Regions from separate parts of the Halomonas sp. 7T genome, predicted to be linked through region 1. Evidence: predicted binding sites of a transcription regulator. Region 1 holds the regulator's gene; each other region holds the start of a gene.
What was found. Region 1 encodes FNR, which switches genes on or off when oxygen is low (the NO sensors DNR and NnrR bind a similar motif). Its sites were predicted from a motif close to TTGATNTANATCAA; they were not measured.
Positions count from the first base shown of each region.

Region 2: the regulator FNR is predicted to act here: its motif matches at 2,716-2,729, upstream of hemN (oxygen-independent coproporphyrinogen III oxidase).
Region 3: the regulator FNR is predicted to act here: its motif matches at 1,557-1,570, upstream of paaF (2,3-dehydroadipyl-CoA hydratase PaaF).
Region 4: the regulator FNR is predicted to act here: its motif matches at 2,146-2,159, upstream of ccoM (cytochrome c oxidase subunit CcoM).

Region 1 covers NZ_CP087112.1:2,463,261-2,467,661, reverse strand. Annotated here, with positions in the region: gene LOS15_RS11540 (cation:proton antiporter) at 1-720, shown strand, start outside; gene ttcA (tRNA 2-thiocytidine(32) synthetase TtcA) at 843-1,754, shown strand; gene fnr (fumarate/nitrate reduction transcriptional regulator Fnr) at 1,741-2,493, opposite strand; gene hemN (oxygen-independent coproporphyrinogen III oxidase) at 2,552-3,979, opposite strand; gene LOS15_RS11520 (sulfite exporter TauE/SafE family protein) at 4,155-4,401, opposite strand, start outside.
Region 2 covers NZ_CP087112.1:766,657-771,057, reverse strand. Annotated here, with positions in the region: gene LOS15_RS03505 (lipocalin-like domain-containing protein) at 1-1,129, shown strand, start outside; gene hemN (oxygen-independent coproporphyrinogen III oxidase) at 1,203-2,588, opposite strand; gene LOS15_RS03495 (Rrf2 family transcriptional regulator) at 2,897-3,343, shown strand; gene LOS15_RS03490 (NnrS family protein) at 3,351-4,401, opposite strand, start outside.
Region 3 covers NZ_CP087112.1:3,351,072-3,355,472, forward strand. Annotated here, with positions in the region: gene paaG (2-(1,2-epoxy-1,2-dihydrophenyl)acetyl-CoA isomerase PaaG) at 1-707, opposite strand, end outside; gene paaF (2,3-dehydroadipyl-CoA hydratase PaaF) at 724-1,497, opposite strand; gene paaN (phenylacetic acid degradation protein PaaN) at 1,866-3,542, shown strand; gene paaY (phenylacetic acid degradation protein PaaY) at 3,554-4,159, shown strand; gene paaX (phenylacetic acid degradation operon negative regulatory protein PaaX) at 4,266-4,401, opposite strand, start outside.
Region 4 covers NZ_CP087112.1:1,080,380-1,084,780, forward strand. Annotated here, with positions in the region: gene LOS15_RS04930 (SEC-C domain-containing protein) at 1-13, shown strand, start outside; gene LOS15_RS04935 (AmpG family muropeptide MFS transporter) at 21-1,388, opposite strand; gene LOS15_RS04940 (peptidylprolyl isomerase) at 1,522-2,040, shown strand; gene ccoM (cytochrome c oxidase subunit CcoM) at 2,268-2,393, shown strand; gene LOS15_RS04950 (hypothetical protein) at 2,591-3,103, shown strand; gene LOS15_RS04955 (sensor domain-containing diguanylate cyclase) at 3,097-4,248, shown strand; gene LOS15_RS04960 (group I truncated hemoglobin) at 4,232-4,401, opposite strand, start outside.

The sequences.
Region 1 (4,401 bases):
GGTATTGTGGCAATTGACGATGCCTGGGGCATTATTATCTTTGGGTTAAGCATGGCGGCACTTAGCTGGGTAGGAGCGACTGGCGGTGGAGGCTCTTTAGTGCATGCGCTTTGGGAGCTTGGAGGGGCCGTATTGCTTGGGACATTACTTGGGTTTCCAGCGGCGTGGTTAACCGGCCACCTTAAACCAGGACGCCCAACTCAGGCCGAAGCCTTGGCACTTATGCTTTTGATCGCGGGTCTCTCCAGTTATCTCAATGTTTCCGCGCTTTTAACAGCGATGATTGCAGGTTTTGTAATCGTCAATGTCTCTTCACATCACACGCGCTCCTTTAGCGAAATAGAGCAAATTGAGTGGCCGTTTTTGGTCTTTTTCTTTGTATTAGCGGGTGCAAGCCTCAACTTGGCCCACTTAAGCTCAGCATTGGGGCTGGTTGCTGCGTATATCGTTTTGCGTAGCATTGGGCGCTATATAGGAGGTTATCTAGGAGTATTGGCCATGCGTCGGCGTGAGCCGAGCTTAAATACCGATATTGGCCTTGCGCTGCTGCCGCAGGCAGGGGTCGCAATGGGGATGGCATTGTTGGCTGCTGAGCGTTTTCCTGATCAAGGACGGCTAATTGTGGCAACGGTGGTCACCTCGACGATCGTTTTTGAGCTATTTGGTCCGCTACTGGTCAAGCGCACTGTCACCAACTCAGATCAACACAATACGCATTGATCAACGTTCGGTTATCCGGCGCCATTGCGTTAAAGATAACGCTACGGGTTTGTATTGGGTGAACGTTGTTATAATTGTTAGAATATGTGTCGCTCTCTCTAACCTCGGCAGTGTTTACTATCATGCAACAACCTGATCATTTTGACCCCGCAACGACAGATACGATTTTAGCTGGCAAACAGCTGAATTCGTCTGAGCTTCACGACGCTAAACAGAAGCGCGAATTCAATAAGTTGCAGAAACGTCTGCGCCGTGAGGTGGGGAACGCCATCATTGATTATCAGATGATTAATGAAGGCGACAGGGTAATGGTATGCCTGTCAGGTGGTAAAGATAGCTACACCATGCTTGAGATTTTGCGCAACCTGCAGCGTAACGCTCCGGTGAACTTCTCACTGGTGGCGGTGAATATGGATCAAAAGCAGCCAGGGTTTCCAGAGCATATCCTACCGCGCTATTTAGAGAAGCTAGGTGTGGAATACCATATCCTAGAGCGGGATACCTACTCCGTGGTAAAGGAGAAAACGCCCGAAGGTAAAACCACCTGCGCGCTCTGCTCACGTTTGCGCCGAGGGTCGCTGTATGGCTTTGCTGAAGAAATTGGGGCTACCAAGATCGCGTTGGGTCATCACCGTGAAGATATTTTAGAAACGCTGTTTTTGAATATGTTTTTTGGCGGGACTTTAAAAGCCATGCCGCCTAAGCTGCTATCCGATGATGGAAAAAATATCGTTATTCGCCCGCTTGCTTACTGTAAAGAGGCAGACATAGCCGAGTTTTCACGACTGATGGCGTTTCCCATCATTCCGTGTAACTTGTGTGGTTCACAGCCTAATCTTCAGCGACAGGTTGTTAAAGACATGCTGGCCGAGTGGGATAAAAAGCATCCTGGACGGCTGGAAAGTATGTTTAAAGCAGTCACAAATGTGACGCCTTCCCAGCTCGCCGACCGTCAACTATTTGATTTTGAAAACCTGGAAGACAAACAAGCCGCAATGATGGCCGGACGAATCCAAGCCTTCAACGTGGTATAGACGTCTGTTCGTCTTCTTCGGCCAAGATAATTAACCGTTGCATGTCGAGGATATTAATTTCACGTCCTGACACGGCTACCACGGCTTGTTGCTGAAAACGGCTAAGAATCCGGCTAACAGTCTCCACGGCTAAGCCTAGGTAATTACCTAGATCCGCCCGAGACATAGAGAGCCGGAAGCTGAAGGGCGAGTACCCACGGCGGCGAAAGCGGTCTGAAAGGGTAATTAAAAAGCTGGCGAGCCGCTGATCAGCGGTTTTGCGTGACAACAAACGCATCATGCGCCGATCATCCTTTAGTTCTTTGCTCATGCTCCGGTAGAGCTGTCCCCGCAATTCGGGCAGCTCTTCAGAGAGCGTATCCAGGCGGTCGAAAGGAATTTCGCAAACGGTGGTGGTTTCCAGAGCAATAACGCTGCCGGGGTAATAGTTTTCATCGATACCGTCTAACCCCACCAATTCGCTGGGCAGATAAAAATTGGTGAGCTGATCATTGCCATTACCTTCACTGGTAACCTGTTTAAGGCTACCTGAGCGCACGGCATAGACACTGGTAAACGGGTCTTCCTGACGAAACAGAGATTCGCCTTTTTTAAGCGGCGCGCGACGGCGGATAATTGCATCGAACTGCCCCATATCCTCAAGCTCCAGGGCCAGCGGTAGGCACAACGAACTAAGACTGCAGGTTTGACAGCGCGCTTCTTGCAGCAGTGAACGTCGGGAGCTGGCTTGGTGAGGCATGTAATTCTCCATTTATCATTTGCCATGATAGGCGCCAGACAAAAGCGCCTCAATAGGGTCACATAATCTTTGAGTAACGCTGAGATGATTGACCTGGTAAATAAGCATCGAAAGCCATGGCAATATGACGAATAAGCAGTCGGCCAGTGTGTGTGGCGCTCAAAGAGAGGCCATCACGCATCAGCAAACCGTCCTGCTCTGCCGCGTTAAGCTGCTCAAGAACCGGGGAGAAATAGTCAGCAGCATCAATTCCCCAGCGCTGGCCTATCGCAGCTAAATCAATTCGCATATCGCACATTAAGCGTTCAATAACATCTCGACGTATTAGGTCATCATGATTTAATCGTAAACCTTTTTCAGTCGCTAGCCTACCTTGATCTAACGCTGTCTCAAAGTGCTCAAGAGAAGTAGGGTTTTGCGCATAGACGTCATCCACGCGAGAAATGGCTGAAACACCAAGTCCTACCAAGTCGCACTGGGCGTGGCTGGAGTAACCTTGAAAATTGCGCTGCAGCGAGCCGTTACGCTGTGCAATCGCCAAGCTATCATCTGGCCGAGCAAAATGATCCATCCCAATATGTACATAGCCTGCATTGCTCAGCATCTCAATAGTGGTATGCAAAATAGCGAGTTTTTCATCGGCGCTTGGTAGGTCTTCTTCGTTAATACGCCGCTGGGGCGCAAAGCGGGCGGGCATGTGGGCGTAGTTAAACACTGATAGTCGTGCAGGGTTGAGTTCTATGACTTGGCGAAGCGTATCGGCAAAGCTCTGTTCAGTCTGGAAGGGGAGACCATAGATCAAATCCAGATTGAGGGAGCGAAAGCTCAGTCGATGAGCTTCATCCATCAGTGTTTCGGTGAGCACCCGTGGCTGCACGCGATTGATCGCTTTTTGTACCTGTGGGTTTAAATCCTGTACGCCAAGACTCAGCCGATTAAAGCCCAACGACTGCAAGTGGCGAAGGGTAAAAACATCGGCTTCCCGTGGGTCAATTTCAATGGCGTAGTCACGATCAGGCGACATGGATAAACCAAAGCGCGCATCAAGGCGGTCAATCAGATCGCTCATTTGGGAGAGCGAAAGAAACGTTGGTGTACCGCCGCCCCAATGCAACTGTTGCACTGGTCGATGGGTATCTAAATGGCGAGCAGTTAAGACCATTTCACGGTCGAGCCTAGATAAGTACGGCTCTGCCAGCTGCGTATTCTTGGTCGCAATTTTATTGCAGGCGCAGTAGAAGCAAATTTTGCGACAGAAAGGCACGTGTACATAAAGTGAGAGTGGCCGCTGGTGGTGATTACTGCGTTCTAGCGCTTGGGTAAAGTCGTCTGCGGTGAACTGCTCATGAAAAGCGAGTGCCGTAGGGTAAGAGGTGTAACGTGGGCCGCTTTTGTCATAACGGCGTAGCAGCGCCTCGTCCCAGGCAGTGGCCGAAGGCGCTGCAAGTGTAGGGTGTGAAACGGCAGCAGTGGCTTGTGCACGCATGGAAGGCGCTCCAGGGTTTAAAAGCAAGGTGTCACCAAGCTTGAATAGCAAGATTTCAAAAGCAACAGGGGATAACAGGTGTTTATGCCTGGCAAACAGGCTTAAACGCTGTTAAATGCTAGAACAAGCAAACCATGAAAGCGTTGAGCTATATCAAGTAATGCGTGCCGGGGTGTTAAGGGGTGCTATGCCCCACCAGCGTCCATAATTGCCATACTGCAAAACCAATAATTGTCAGTGCAGCAATGCTACGAGTGGCCGGGTGGCGTATTAGCTGGCTAAGCTGCTGGGCGGCTAAGCCTGTTGCGAGTAGGGCAGGTAGGGTGCCTAATCCAAAGGCGCCCATGAGTAGCGCGCCTTGAAGCGGGTCGGCAATCGCGAGACTCCAGGTAAGCATGGAATAGACCAGACCGCAGGGAAGC
Region 2 (4,401 bases), 1.7 Mb from region 1:
ACTTTTATTCAGCGCCATAACGCTTATATCCCTTTCCGGCTGTAACGACGCCGACATTGAAAGCGCGCCACCTGCCCAAGAGGGCTTTGCTGGCCTTGGCGCACAGGCCGACGGATTTGCCCACGCCAACGCTGCTACGCCGCTGGTGTTTCCCAACGATCACGGCCCGCACCCTGACTATCGTATTGAGTGGTGGTACTTAACCGCCAACCTTGAAGATGAGACGGGCGAACCGCTAGGGCTGCAGTGGACACTGTTTCGCCAAGCACTTATGCCACCCCAGGAACGCCCCGCCCCAGCCCCCTGGGCCAGCGATCAGGTATGGATGGCACATATGGGCATTTCCCAACAGGCCACGCAACTCGCTGCAGAACGCTTCGCACGCAGCCATAGCGGCCAATCCCAAGGGCAAGCCGGTGTCATCGCCGCCCCTTTTCAGGCCTGGATAGATAACTGGACATTCCAAAGCCCCTCAGATGAAAACTTTGAGCGCTTTACCCTCACCGCCTACAGCGGTGAAGGCGACGCACGTTTTGGCTATGACCTTGCCCTGCAGGCAGAAGGCCCGCTGGTGTGGCACGGCGAAAACGGGTTTAACGCCAAAACTGTGGAAGGCCAAGGCTCTCACTACTACAGCCAGCCCTTTCTAACCATTACAGGCAGCGTAACGTTGAACGGAGAAACCCGTGAGGTTCAGGGCAACGGCTGGCTGGACCGCGAGTGGAGCAGCCAACTGCTGACCCCCGAACAGACCGGCTGGGACTGGTTTTCGCTACATTTAAACGATGGACGCAAGCTCATGGCCTACCGGCTAAGAGGTGGCGGTGAAAAAGGTGGCGACTACCTGTTCGCTCACTTATTTGATGCTAAGGGAAATACCCAGCAAATAGGTACCGACATTCTGACCCTCACGCCCCTTTCCACCGCACGCGTGGCTGAGCGAGAGATTCCCACCCGTTGGCAACTGACACTCACCTCCGCTGACATTGATATGACCATTGAGGCGCGCCACCCTAACCGCTGGATGCCTACTAGCGTGCCGTACTGGGAAGGCGACGTGATAGTACGCAACACGCCGACCCAAGAAGAGATCGGCGTTGGCTATCTCGAAATGACGGGCTACGAGTAGCGGGTGTCATTTGCGCCGGTGGAGCAGCATGTCGGCAGCACCTATTCAAGAAAAGACGACCGTAGACCTGGGGTCATACAGTTCGCGAATAGCGATTTTCAGCCGGCTTCAAGTAAGCATCGAACGCCATCGCTAAATTACGAACCATCAATCGCCCCGCAGGCAGTACTTCTATCTCGTGGTCACGCAAAGCAATAAGACTATCTTCCGCCATCTCCTCCAAACTCGTTAATGCACTTGCAAAGTAAGTGCGAAAGTCGATGCGGTGGCGGGCCTCGATAGCGGCAAACTCAAGGTGCCCATGACACATCAGTGTATTGATGATATCGCGGCGCAGGCAGTCATCGTCGCTAAGCCGGTAGCCTCGGAAAACGGGCAAGCGCCTCTCGTCCAGGCGGTGCTGGTACTGAGCGGTTTCTTTGACGTTCTGACTGTAGGTATCGCCCACTTTCCCTATAGACGTGATACCCAGCCCAATCATGTCGCAGTCGGCTTGGGTGGAGTAACCCTGAAAGTTACGCTGCAGCGTGCCATTTTCACGGGCCAAGCTCAGCTCATCATCCGGCAAGGCGAAGTGATCCATGCCAATGTAGACGTAACCAGCAGCGGTCAGGCGATTGATGGTTAATTCCAGCAGCTCCAGCTTACGCTCCGGCGGCGGCATATCATCGGGGCTTATCAATCGTTGTGCCTTGAACAGCTCGGGTAGATGAGCGTAGCTGTAGGCGGCAATGCGGTCCGGCTGCAGATCGATAATCTTGGCCAGCGTGGTATCGAAACTCGCCACCGTCTGTAGCGGCAGGCCGTAGATTAAGTCCACGCTCACCGATTCAAACCCGGCATCCCGGGCTGCCTTAACCAGCGACACCACCTGCTCTTCGCTCTGCACACGATTGACCGCTTGCTGCACCTCGTGATCAAAATCCTGCACGCCAAAGCTCAACCGATTAAACCCCAGCGCATACAGTTCATAAACCTGCTCTGGGGTTACCGTACGCGGATCAACCTCTAGCGAGAACTCACGCTCGGCAGGCGCCGCAAAATGAAAGGCCTCGTCCAGCGCTGCCATTAACTCGCCTAGCTGGGGATTAGTCAGGTAGGTGGGCGTGCCTCCGCCAAGGTGTAATTGAGTCATCCGCCGAGTGCTATCAAACAGCGCTCCTTGAACGCGAATCTCCTGCTTTAGCCACTGGAGATACTCAGCCGCCCGCTCTGTGTTATGGGTAATAATCTTATTGCAAGCGCAGTAGTAGCAGAGGCTTTTGCAGAAAGGGATATGCACATAGACCGACAGCGGCTTTGGTTCTTCAGCCTGATTACTACGTTCAGCAGCACTGCGGTAGTCATCCTCGGCAAACGCAGCATAAAACTGCGGAGCGGTAGGATAAGAGGTGTAGCGTGGCCCCGGCCTGTCGTACTTTTCTACTAGGGGGCGGTTGAACAACTGCTCATCGAACATAATCGGGAAAGTCCCTGAGAAAGGTCTCTATTTAGATAGTGGGCGCAGCACGCGATGGTTAATATTCATACAATATACGTTTTAAAGCCTCTCTGTCCCTCCCCAGTTAATAGCCCGCTACCGCACCATGACTTAGGTCAAAGAGCGGCAATAAATTGGCGCTTAAAGTACTCGGATATTCGCTGCAACAGCGATAAATCCGTGATACTCCCTCATGCTCTGATTGCAACCTACTGAACATTCATACAATATGCTTTTTATCGCCAGATGACTTATACCTGAATGACCTGCGGAGCAATGTAAACTCCATGCACCTCACTCGATTCACTGATTATTCGATACGCGTATTGATCTTTCTTGCTGCCAAGGGAGAGGAGCGCTCTACTATCCACGAGATTGCCGAAACGTTTGATATTTCACGCAATCATTTAATGAAAATCGTTCAAGAACTTAGCCAAAAACAGTACGTAACGGCTATTCGCGGCAAGAATGGTGGCCTACTGCTGACACGTGACCCCACCACCATCGTGTTAGGGGAGCTGGTGCGGGAGATGGAGCATGACATGGCATTAGTCGAGTGCTTTCATAGCGATAACGCCTGCATCATTACGCCAGCCTGTCGGCTTCAATCGATCCTTACGGATGCATTGTCCGCTTTTCTAGACGTACTCGACCACTACACACTGGCTGATTTACTGGGCAATCAACAACCTCAGTTGGCCCGCCTGATGCGCATCCCCTCCGTTAGCGCTTAATACGCATTTAGCCATCCTGACCGTCGACCCGCGCCTGCATCAACGGCAAGGTGTAATGCGCAAGAAATACGCCATAAGCCAAGCACCATAAGATGATACTGAGGGTATAGACCCAGTGGGTAATCTGAGGAAATAGCGCCAATAGGGGTGCGCGCAGCAAAGCGGCTATTAGCAACAACCCCAGCGCAACGCCAATACCCGGCAGGGTTTTTATTGGCCGGCCGGTATGGCCTAGTGACACCCTGGCCATCATCGCCAGCATCATAACGCCCATCCCACCAACGCTCAGAGCATGAACGGCTAGTTCAGTGCGCATTAGCCCCATCAGCGCTAATACCCACATAACAAGACCCAAGGGGATGAAGGCGTAGCTACCGTGCAACCCCCACAGTAACGGCTCACGCCCGCTATGTAGACCACCCCAGCGCGCCATGCGAAGTGTGTTAGCCAATGCCGCAAACAGCATTACTCCGCCCATTAACAGCGCAGGAACAGCAACGCCCAGCATGATGGCTAACTGCAGCAATACGACGCTCACTGTACTCGCCAACGTAACGCCTTCAAGCAAGGGAATAGGCGCTAGTTTGGGGCGCCCTAAACGGTTGGCGGTAAACATGGCAATCACCCGCCCACCAACCACTGTCATCAAAAGCGTGATCAACAGCACGGCTAAGTAGGCCGCCTGGCGAATCAACTCTGCATCGCCATTCACCCACCCCAGGTGCATTGCCAGGTTCGCCAACGCCAACAGCGCGAGCACCGGGATAAAGATTAAATTGCGCCAACGCTTCGCAGAGATCACCAATTTCGCCATAACGATGGCAACCACCGGCAGAAACGCTAAGTCGACCATTCGTATCAGCCAGCCCGGCAACGCCATGGGAAAAGCCATCAACAGCCGCCCCAATAGCCACAACACGACGAGCGCCAATAGCGGAGCGCCGCTTAAGCTCGGTAACCCAGTCCAGTTGCGCACAGCGGTCAGTAAAAAGCCTGCAACTACCGCCGCCGCAAAGCCAAACAGCATTTCATGCTGATGCCAAAAAATCAGCCCACCA
Region 3 (4,401 bases), 890 kb from region 1:
TGCAGGTCGCGTTCCAGGTCGAGCTGTTCGTTGAAGCTGTTATCGCTGCTGGCGTGCAGGGCACGTTTGATCAGTGCCAAGCCGCGCGTCGGTTGATTGGCCAAGTGGCGAGCCATGTTCATGGCTTCTTCTTGAAGCGCTTCATCGTCGACGCAGCGCCAGATCATGCCCCACTGTTCGGCCGTCTCGGCGGGCAGCTTGTCGCCAAGCATTGCCAAGCCCTTGGCCCGCGCCATGCCCACTAAGTTAAGCAGCGTCCAGGTGCCACCAGAGTCTGGGATCAAGCCGATCTTGCAGAAAGCCTGGATAAAGCTTGCTGAACGAGCAGCCAATACGATGTCGCAGGCCAGAGCGATGTTGGCACCGGCACCTGCGGCCACACCGTTCACCGCACAAATGGTCGGGAAAGGCATGTCTTTAAGAGCGCGCAACATAGGGTTGTAGCGTTTTTCAAGCGACTCGCCGAGGTCGGGGGCTTGCTCGCCGGGCGCGACGCTACGATCGGAAAGATCCTGGCCGGCACAGAAGCCTCGACCGTTGCCGGTCAGTAACAACGCGCGAACACTTGAGTCCTGGCGCACGGCCTTAAGCGCTTTGCGCATTTCAGCATGCATTTCGGTATTGAAGCTGTTCAGGCTGTCGGGGCGGTTCAGCGTGATACAGGCAACGCCGTCTTCCACGGTGTAAAGCAGGGGCGCTTGGCTCATGGGTAATATCCTTGTGTCAGTGCCCTTGAAAAATGGCAGGTCGTTTTTCTTGGAAGGCGCGAATGCCCTCTTCGCGGTCTGCAGTGCCCGCCAGCAAGGTGAACGCATGGCGTTCAAAGCGCAGGCCGGTAGCTAGATCGGTATCCATTGCCTTGTGTAACGATTCACGTGCCAAGCGCACGGCCAGCGGTGCCTTGGCGGCAATGCGCGTTGCAATGACCATGGCACGCTCAAGTGTTAATTCGGGCTGGGTAATCTCGCTAATCAGGCCAGCTTCAAGGGCGCGGCGAGCAGAAATTGGCTCGCCAGTTAGCACCATTTGGGTGGCCAGTGACTTACCCACCGCTCTAAGCAAACGTTGGGTGCCGCCAGCGCCGGGCATGATGCCCAGGTTAATTTCCGGTTGGCCGAACAGGGCGTTTTCACCAGCAATAATAATGTCGGCGTGCATGGCCAGCTCGCAGCCACCGCCCAAGGCGTAGCCATTAACAGCAGCAATGATCGGTTTGCGAAAACGCGTAATGGTGGCCCAGTGGTGCTGGCGAGGATCTTCCAGCATGCCGACTAGGTCGCGCTCTGCCATTTCATTAATATCCGCACCGGCGGCAAACGCTTTCGTACTGCCGGTAATCACCACGGCGCGCACTTTCTCATCACTATCAGCGCTGCGCAGCGTGTTGGCGAGCTCGCCAAGTAGCTGGGTATTAAGTGCATTCAATGCGTCCGGACGATTCAGCGTGATGCATAAAACGCCTTCCAGAGGCGGGGTTGTTTTTAGAGTAGTGAGCATTTTTACCTCAGTTCGGCCTGTGGCGCACAGGATGAATATTTACCGAGTATAGATTTATTTTGATACACATCAATATTGATTAATTGTTATTAGTGTGTCGCTTATTGGTGTTTTTGAGTATTTATTCTCTGTTAACAATGGTTTACATGTATTTATAACGAGTGAATGATAGTTATTAGACCATGGTATGAAAGGTGGAGAATTGGCCTTAAAAGTGACCTTTATCCCTTATATATCGAGTTTTTTGATCGTGGTGGGCTAATTGTTGAGCAAGCGGTGTTAGGGAAAGCGTTTGATGTTTTGTTACGGGAAAGATAGTCTTCTTGTATATAACGTATCAAAAAAATAAGTGAGTGCAGGAGCGCCCCATGACGCAATTAGCGCAGCAGATGTTCGATTCTCATCGCCAGACCCTAGAGCAGGCCGTCAAAGCAATTGCCAGCCGTACTTTCTGGACGCCTTATCCAGAAAGCATGCGCAAATACTCCGAAGACGCTGTTAAAGAGGCCCCTGCCAACTTCGAGGCACTGCGCAATCAGCCTTTTATGCTGAAAGCGGTGGGTAGCACTCAGCGAGTAGGCGGGGAAGTATCACCTTATGGCTTTGAACTTGGCATTACTTATGACCAGCCAAACCCCGACGAACTTATAGCGGCCATGCAAGTGGCAATGCGTGATTGGCGAGAGGCTGGGGCTGAAGCACGTACGGGGGTATGTTTAGAAATCCTGTCGCGCCTTAATGCCATGAGCCCGGAGATCGCCCAGGCGGTCATGCACACTAGCGGCCAAGGGCCGTTGATGGCGTTTCAGGCGGGCGGGCCGCATGCCCAAGATCGTGGTCTTGAAGCCGTGGCCCATGCTTGGCAATCAATGGCGCAGATTCCTACTGCTGCGCAGTGGGTTAAGCCTCAGGGCAAACATGACCCTATTGTCATGGATAAGCGTTTCCACATTGTGCCGCGCGGCATCTCGCTGGTGGTGGCCTGTTCAACGTTCCCCACTTGGAATACTTACCCTGGGCTGTTTGCCAGCTTGGCAACCGGTAACCCGGTGATGCTTAAACCGCACCCCGGCGCTATTCTGCCAGTAGCGATGACCACCCGCGTTGCACAGGAAGTGTTAGAAGAAGCAGGCTTTGACCCCTGTCTGGTGAGTTTGGTGCCCGACACAGCGGATGCGCCGTTAACCAAAACGTTGGCGCTTGATCCTGCGGTCAAGTTGATCGACTTCACTGGTTCTAATGCCTTCGGTGACTGGTTGATAGAGCATGCCACCCAGGCCCAGGTGTTTGCCGAGAAAGCCGGTATCAACACGGTGATTATCGACAGCCTGGATAATCTTAAGGCGGTCACCGCGAACCTTGCCTTCTCGCTGAGCCTTTATTCTGGACAGATGTGTACGACCCCCCAGGCGATTTATGTGCCTAAGAGCGGCATTGAAACATCAGATGGCCATTTAAGCTTTGACGACGTGGCGGCAGCGCTTGCCAAAGCCGTCCAAGTGTTCTTGGGTGACAGCGACCGTGCCTGCACGGTGCTGGGTACTCTCCAGTCGCTGGACACACAAGCTCGGATTGATGAGTGCCGTGGTTTGGGCGAAATAGTCCTGGATAGCGAGCCACGAAAACACGCCCAATACCCTGACGCCCGTATTCACACGCCGCTTATCCTCAAGGTGGATGCAGCGCAAAAGGCTGCCTATAGTGAGGAGCGCTTTGGCCCGATAAGCTTTATCGTCGCGACCGACAGCACTGCGCATAGCATTGAGCTGGCGCGTGAGGTGATTCGTGAAAAAGGCGCGATAACCTTCGGTGCCTATACCACTGATGAGGCCGTGGCCGATCAGTTTGAGCAGTTGGCTATTGAGTCGACGACACCGCTTTCACTGAACCTAGATGGGGGGATATTCGTCAACCAGTCTGCGGCGTTCAGTGACTTTCACGCCACGGGGGGGAATCCGGCCGCGAATGCTTCTTTATGTAATCAGGCGTTTGTTTCCAGCCGCTTCGTTGTGGTTCAAAACCGCCGCCATAGCCCCTCTAACTAACGGAGCACGTGATGCCTTACTATCGACTTGAAGGGGTGACGCCGGTGGTGCATCCGACCGCGTATGTCCACCCAACCGCAGTGTTAATCGGCGATGTGATTGTGGGCCCTGGCTGTTATGTTGGCCCTGGCGCGGTGATGCGCGGTGACTTCGGACGCCTAGTGCTTGAAGAAGGCGCGAACCTTCAGGACACTTGCGTGATGCATGGTTTTCCGGGATGCGTCACGAAGGTGGAGAAAGATGGTCATATCGGCCACGGTGCAGTTTTACATGGCTGCGTGATTGGGCGTGATGCCATGGTGGGTATGAACGCCGTGGTGATGGACGGTGCGCATATAGCGGAGCGTTCTATCGTTGCGGCGGCCGCGTTCGTCAAAGCGGGGTTTGAGTGTGAGCCGCAGTCTTTAGTGATGGGAGCGCCCGCAAAGGTGAAGCGCCCCCTGGGCGACGAAGAGTTTGCTTGGAAGCAGCAGGGTACCCAGGAGTATCAGCGCTTAGTGACCCGTTGCCGAGACAGCTTGGAGCCCTGTGAGCCGCTGGCAGAAATCGATGCTGATCGTCCTGCGCTGCTAGCCGGTGACACCCAGCCCAAGCAGCAGACTTTAGATAAGAAGTAGAGCCTATATCAGAAATAGAGCTTATATAGACAGCAAGTCTTGGATCAGTCGTCACACTTATTAACGCTATACGGTGTGACGACTGATAGAGCGCTTTAGCTAGCGCTCACTCCAACCCGCCAAAGCGCTGGTAGAAGCTAGGGCCGGGGGCTGGTAATGGGCCTTCGGCAGTTTCTAGGTGCCTGTCTAGCCAGCGCTCTGCGCGTTCGTATAGTAACCGATAGAGGTTGCGGCAGAGCTGA
Region 4 (4,401 bases), 1.4 Mb from region 1:
TCATCACCGCTAACAGGCGGCTAGTTAGCCTGAGCAAGCGGGGTAGGGACTAGCTGCTTATCTCGGCTTATCCAGATCGCTAACGCAATCGCGGGTAAGCCGAGCAGTGTGGCTACCACAAAGAAAGTGGCATAGCCCTGGGCGCCCACCACAATGCCGCCAAATCCGCTCAAGAATTTGCCCGGCAGCGTCATCAGTGACGAAAATAGCGCGTACTGTGTGGCCGTGTAGGCCCGCGAGGTTAAGCTGGAGAGGAACGCAATAAACACCGCGCTGGCAAGCCCATTGGCGAGGTTATCGCCTATAATCGTTACCACCAGCATAGGCACTTGATTGCCAATCACAGCAAGAGCTGCAAACAGCAGGTTGGTTACCATTACCAAACCCGCACCAAACACCAGTAGCGGGCCAATGCCGTAACGGGCTACTAGCAGCCCGCCCAATATGCCCCCTGCAATGCTCATGGCAATTCCAAAAATATTGGTAACATTGGCGATCGTTGCCAGCGAAAAGCCAAGGTCGATATAGAGCGGGTTCGCCATGGAGGCCATGGCAAGGTCGCTAATGCGAAACACCGCAATAAAGACCAAAATGCCCATCGCCTTCACACCATAGCGGCGGAAGAAGTCGGTAAAAGGGCAGACAATCGCTCCAATCCCCCAAGCACCTAAACGACGCAGCGTTTTGGGCTTGCCTCGGCTGGCACGAATAAACGCTCGCACTTTGGGTTCATGAATTAATTGTACGCTTAACGAGGCGCGCTTGGGCTCCGGGCGAATTAGCACGGTGAGCACGCCAATGCCTACCAGCGCAGCCATAGTGAGGTAGGCCGCGTTCCATGATACTGCCGAGGCCACGTAGAGCGCACCGGCCCCGGCCGCCAGCAGCCCGCCTCGATAGCCAATAATGTAGGTGGAGGCCATGGCTGCTTGAACATCGTCATCAGCGGACTCAATTCGGTAGGCATCGATGGCGATATCTTGCGTTGCGGAGCCAAATGCCACCAAAAGGGCAAAGGCTGCTACCCAGCCTAAGTTACCTACGGGGTCTACACCTGCCAAACCGACTAACCCAGCGGCAATCATGCCCTGGGCCAGCAGCATCCAGCCCCTGCGTTGGCCAAACGCGCGGGTTAGTAGCGGAAGCGCTAAACGATCTACAATTGGTGCCCAAAAAAACTTGATTGAATAGAGCATACCAATCCAGGCAAAAAAGCCGATGGCGGCCACTTCTACACCGTCACTGCGTAGCCAGGCTGATAGCGTGGAAAATACCAGAAGAAACGGCAGGCCAGCGGAAAAGCCTAAAAACAGCATGGTGATCACAGGTGCTCGGCAGTAAATACCAAGCGCCGCCAACCAACTGCGCTGGGGCGTCGGGGTGGGCATGTAGTCATACACTCCAAAAAAGAAAACGTCAGTGTCGAGGCCCGCTCAAAAACCGGTCGGTGTTAGACTAGGCTCAGGGTTCATGGTTAGCACTCCATGACAACGCCCACAGCTTACCGGAGAGGAGTTTTCCATGTCGATTACGGCACATCAGGTAGTGACCTTACACTATGTACTCAGCGACGTACTTCACGATGGTAGTACCCACGTGTTGGATGACTCCCAGGCGCGTAGTACGCCGTTGGAGTACCTACACGGCCACAATAATATCCTACCTGGCCTGGAGCGTGCGCTAGAGGGAAAAGAGGCAGGAGCAGAGCTTCGTGTCACGTTAGCCCCCGCCGAAGCGTACGGAGTGCGCAATGATGACTTGGTGCAAGAGGTAAGCCGAGCGTCGTTTGGTAGCGCTGAGCTTGAACCCGGTAGCCGGTTCCAAACCGAAGGAGAAGCCGGGCCGCAAATTGTCACGGTGCTGAGTATTGACGGTGAGCAGGTCACGGTGGATACCAACCATCCCCTGGCAGGACATACCCTTCGCTACCAAGTAACCGTGTTAGACGTAAGAGAGGCTACCCGGGCAGAATTAGCCAAGGGTCACCCGTTACCACCGGGTACCGAGCACAGCAAAGTGGAAGACCGCAAAGTTTTGTGACAAAACGCTGAGACAAAGTGCTGAGACAAAGTGCTGTGACGTTATAGGTAAGCCTCCTCCCTAAGTGCGGCTACCGAGCTAATTAAGTGCTTAGCATCCTTAGAAATGATGTGCGTCAAGTTCTTTACCGGTCCTAGTTGAGCCATCTTAAAAGCTTGACCCAGGTCAGTTTCCCCCTCCGTTAACCCCGTAGGATGAATGCATATATCACGGCGGGAGGGGAAGCCATGTACTGGGATGATACTGTCGTTTTTAGCTTAGTCACTATCGCGTTAGTGATTGCATTTATGATCGGTTGGGCTGGCTTTGTCATCCGCGACCATCTTCGTAAGGATGAGCGTAAAAAGCCTTAGTTTTATCGGTTGTTACCGTCGTCAGGGGAGGGGGCTTGCTTTTACGAGTAAGCTTCCTGTTGCCGGCCCACTTGGGCCGGCTTTTTTGTTTGTCCGTCTTTTCGTCTTAAGTTAATAGGCGTTGAAAACGGTAGTCGTCATGCTCTGGTATAGTACTTTTACTGTAGACAATACTTGCCATTAGGGAACTCCTTTCCATGACCGCTGCTCGTTTATGCGTTGTATTTACTCAACGTTTTAGAAAGCAGGTAAAAGCGGGCTTTGCCTCTTTGTTACTACTGCTGATCGTTTTTCCATTAGCAAGTGTTCATGCGCAAGTGTTAACGCTCATCAACGGCGATGATACCCGTCAACTCCCGGTCGCAACGCTACTCCAGCAGGCAGACGCCACTTTTACGCTTTTTGATCCTTACCAGGGACGAGACGTGGAAATGCGTGGCTTTGAGTTCCGCGATTTCCTGATTGAGCAGTTTGGTGATATCCCTCCTGAGCTACATTTCACAGCCTGGGATGACTACAGCGTCACGCTCGGCGGGTGGGATGACCCCAATTGGTTCATGATTGTTGAAGAGGATGGCGAACCACTGTCACTTCGCTCTCGCGGGCCGTTTCGCTTGGTCGAGCGAGATTACGGAACGCGCGATGTCAACTCACTTCGTGAATTTAATGACTGGGTTTGGATGATTCGTAGCATAGAGGCCAGATGGTGAGTGCGAATCAGCCTGTAAAATCGCCTGAATCCGCTGAAAAACCAGGCTGGGTAAGACGCCGTTACGTTACGTGGCTTTCGCTAAGCCTGATGAGCTTTATGGCGCTGATGATGCTGATTGTTTATGAATCGCGCTGGGTGTATCCAGAAATCCAGGCCTACTTTAGCCAAACAGGCAGCTTAACAGGCCAGCAATTGGCTACTCGCTCTCGCGCTTACCTACAAAATGCCCAGCAAACGCTGCTCAACGACCAGCCAATGAGTGGGGAGAACATCGAGGCGATTTCATTGAATCTGGATCTCGCCTATGGGTTGATGGACGTGAGCGTTTATCATCAAGAGTATGCTTGCACGGGGCCTAGTGTCACGACGGTGGGCTCGCTTACCTCGCGTCTCACGCAAGATGCGCTTTCACCATTGGCTGCCTCGCGTGAGCTGTTAGAGCCTATTAACTGCCTAACGCACATTGAAATGGATCAGTTAGACCGCCGGGGTATGGTGATTAATAACTTCTCGGAAAGTACCCGGCGCCATAGCCAAATGCTTATCTACTCTAGTATGACTATTTTCATCATGGGGTTACTTTTTTGGGGGATGCATGAGCGCCAACTGCGCCGGACGCAGCGTGCTACTGAGCAAAAAATTGCCTGGATGAAGCGAGCTATGCGTGACCCGCTCACCGGGATTGGCAACCGCAGTGCGCTACATCAAGAGGTTATGGCAAGAGCCAACCAGCCCCTTGGGTTGATCTTGGTAGATATCGACTTCTTCAAACAGTACAACGATGAGCTGGGCCACCCTGCCGGCGATCAGCTATTGCGTCGTTTGGCCAGCCTGCTGAAAAAGCAGTTAGGCACGGAGGCTAAGCTCTACCGGCTAGGCGGTGATGAGTTTGCTGCCGTGTTACCGTGTGCTGATGACACCGAGCTAGCGCAGTACTGTGAATCGTTAATAACGGGGCTGACGGCTGAACAGTTTAACCACCCCGCCCATCCAGATAACAAACAGGTAACGCTCAGCATAGGCGCTGTGCGCTTTATAGCGGTTGAAACAACCTTCGCGTACGCTTATGAAACGGCTGATAAAGCGCTGTATAGCGTGAAAGCGGCAGGTCGTGATGGCTGGCAGATCAGCGCAGGCGCATAATGTCATCGTAGAGAGGCGCTAAGCGGCCTAGCATGTCATTGCGGGCGGCGAGGTTGACGCCTTCTTCCTGCATTGCGGCATCAAGATATTCAACCACCCGGTTAAAGTGCGCGTTTGTAATCCCCATCGTTTGGTGGGCGCGGTCCATGGGCG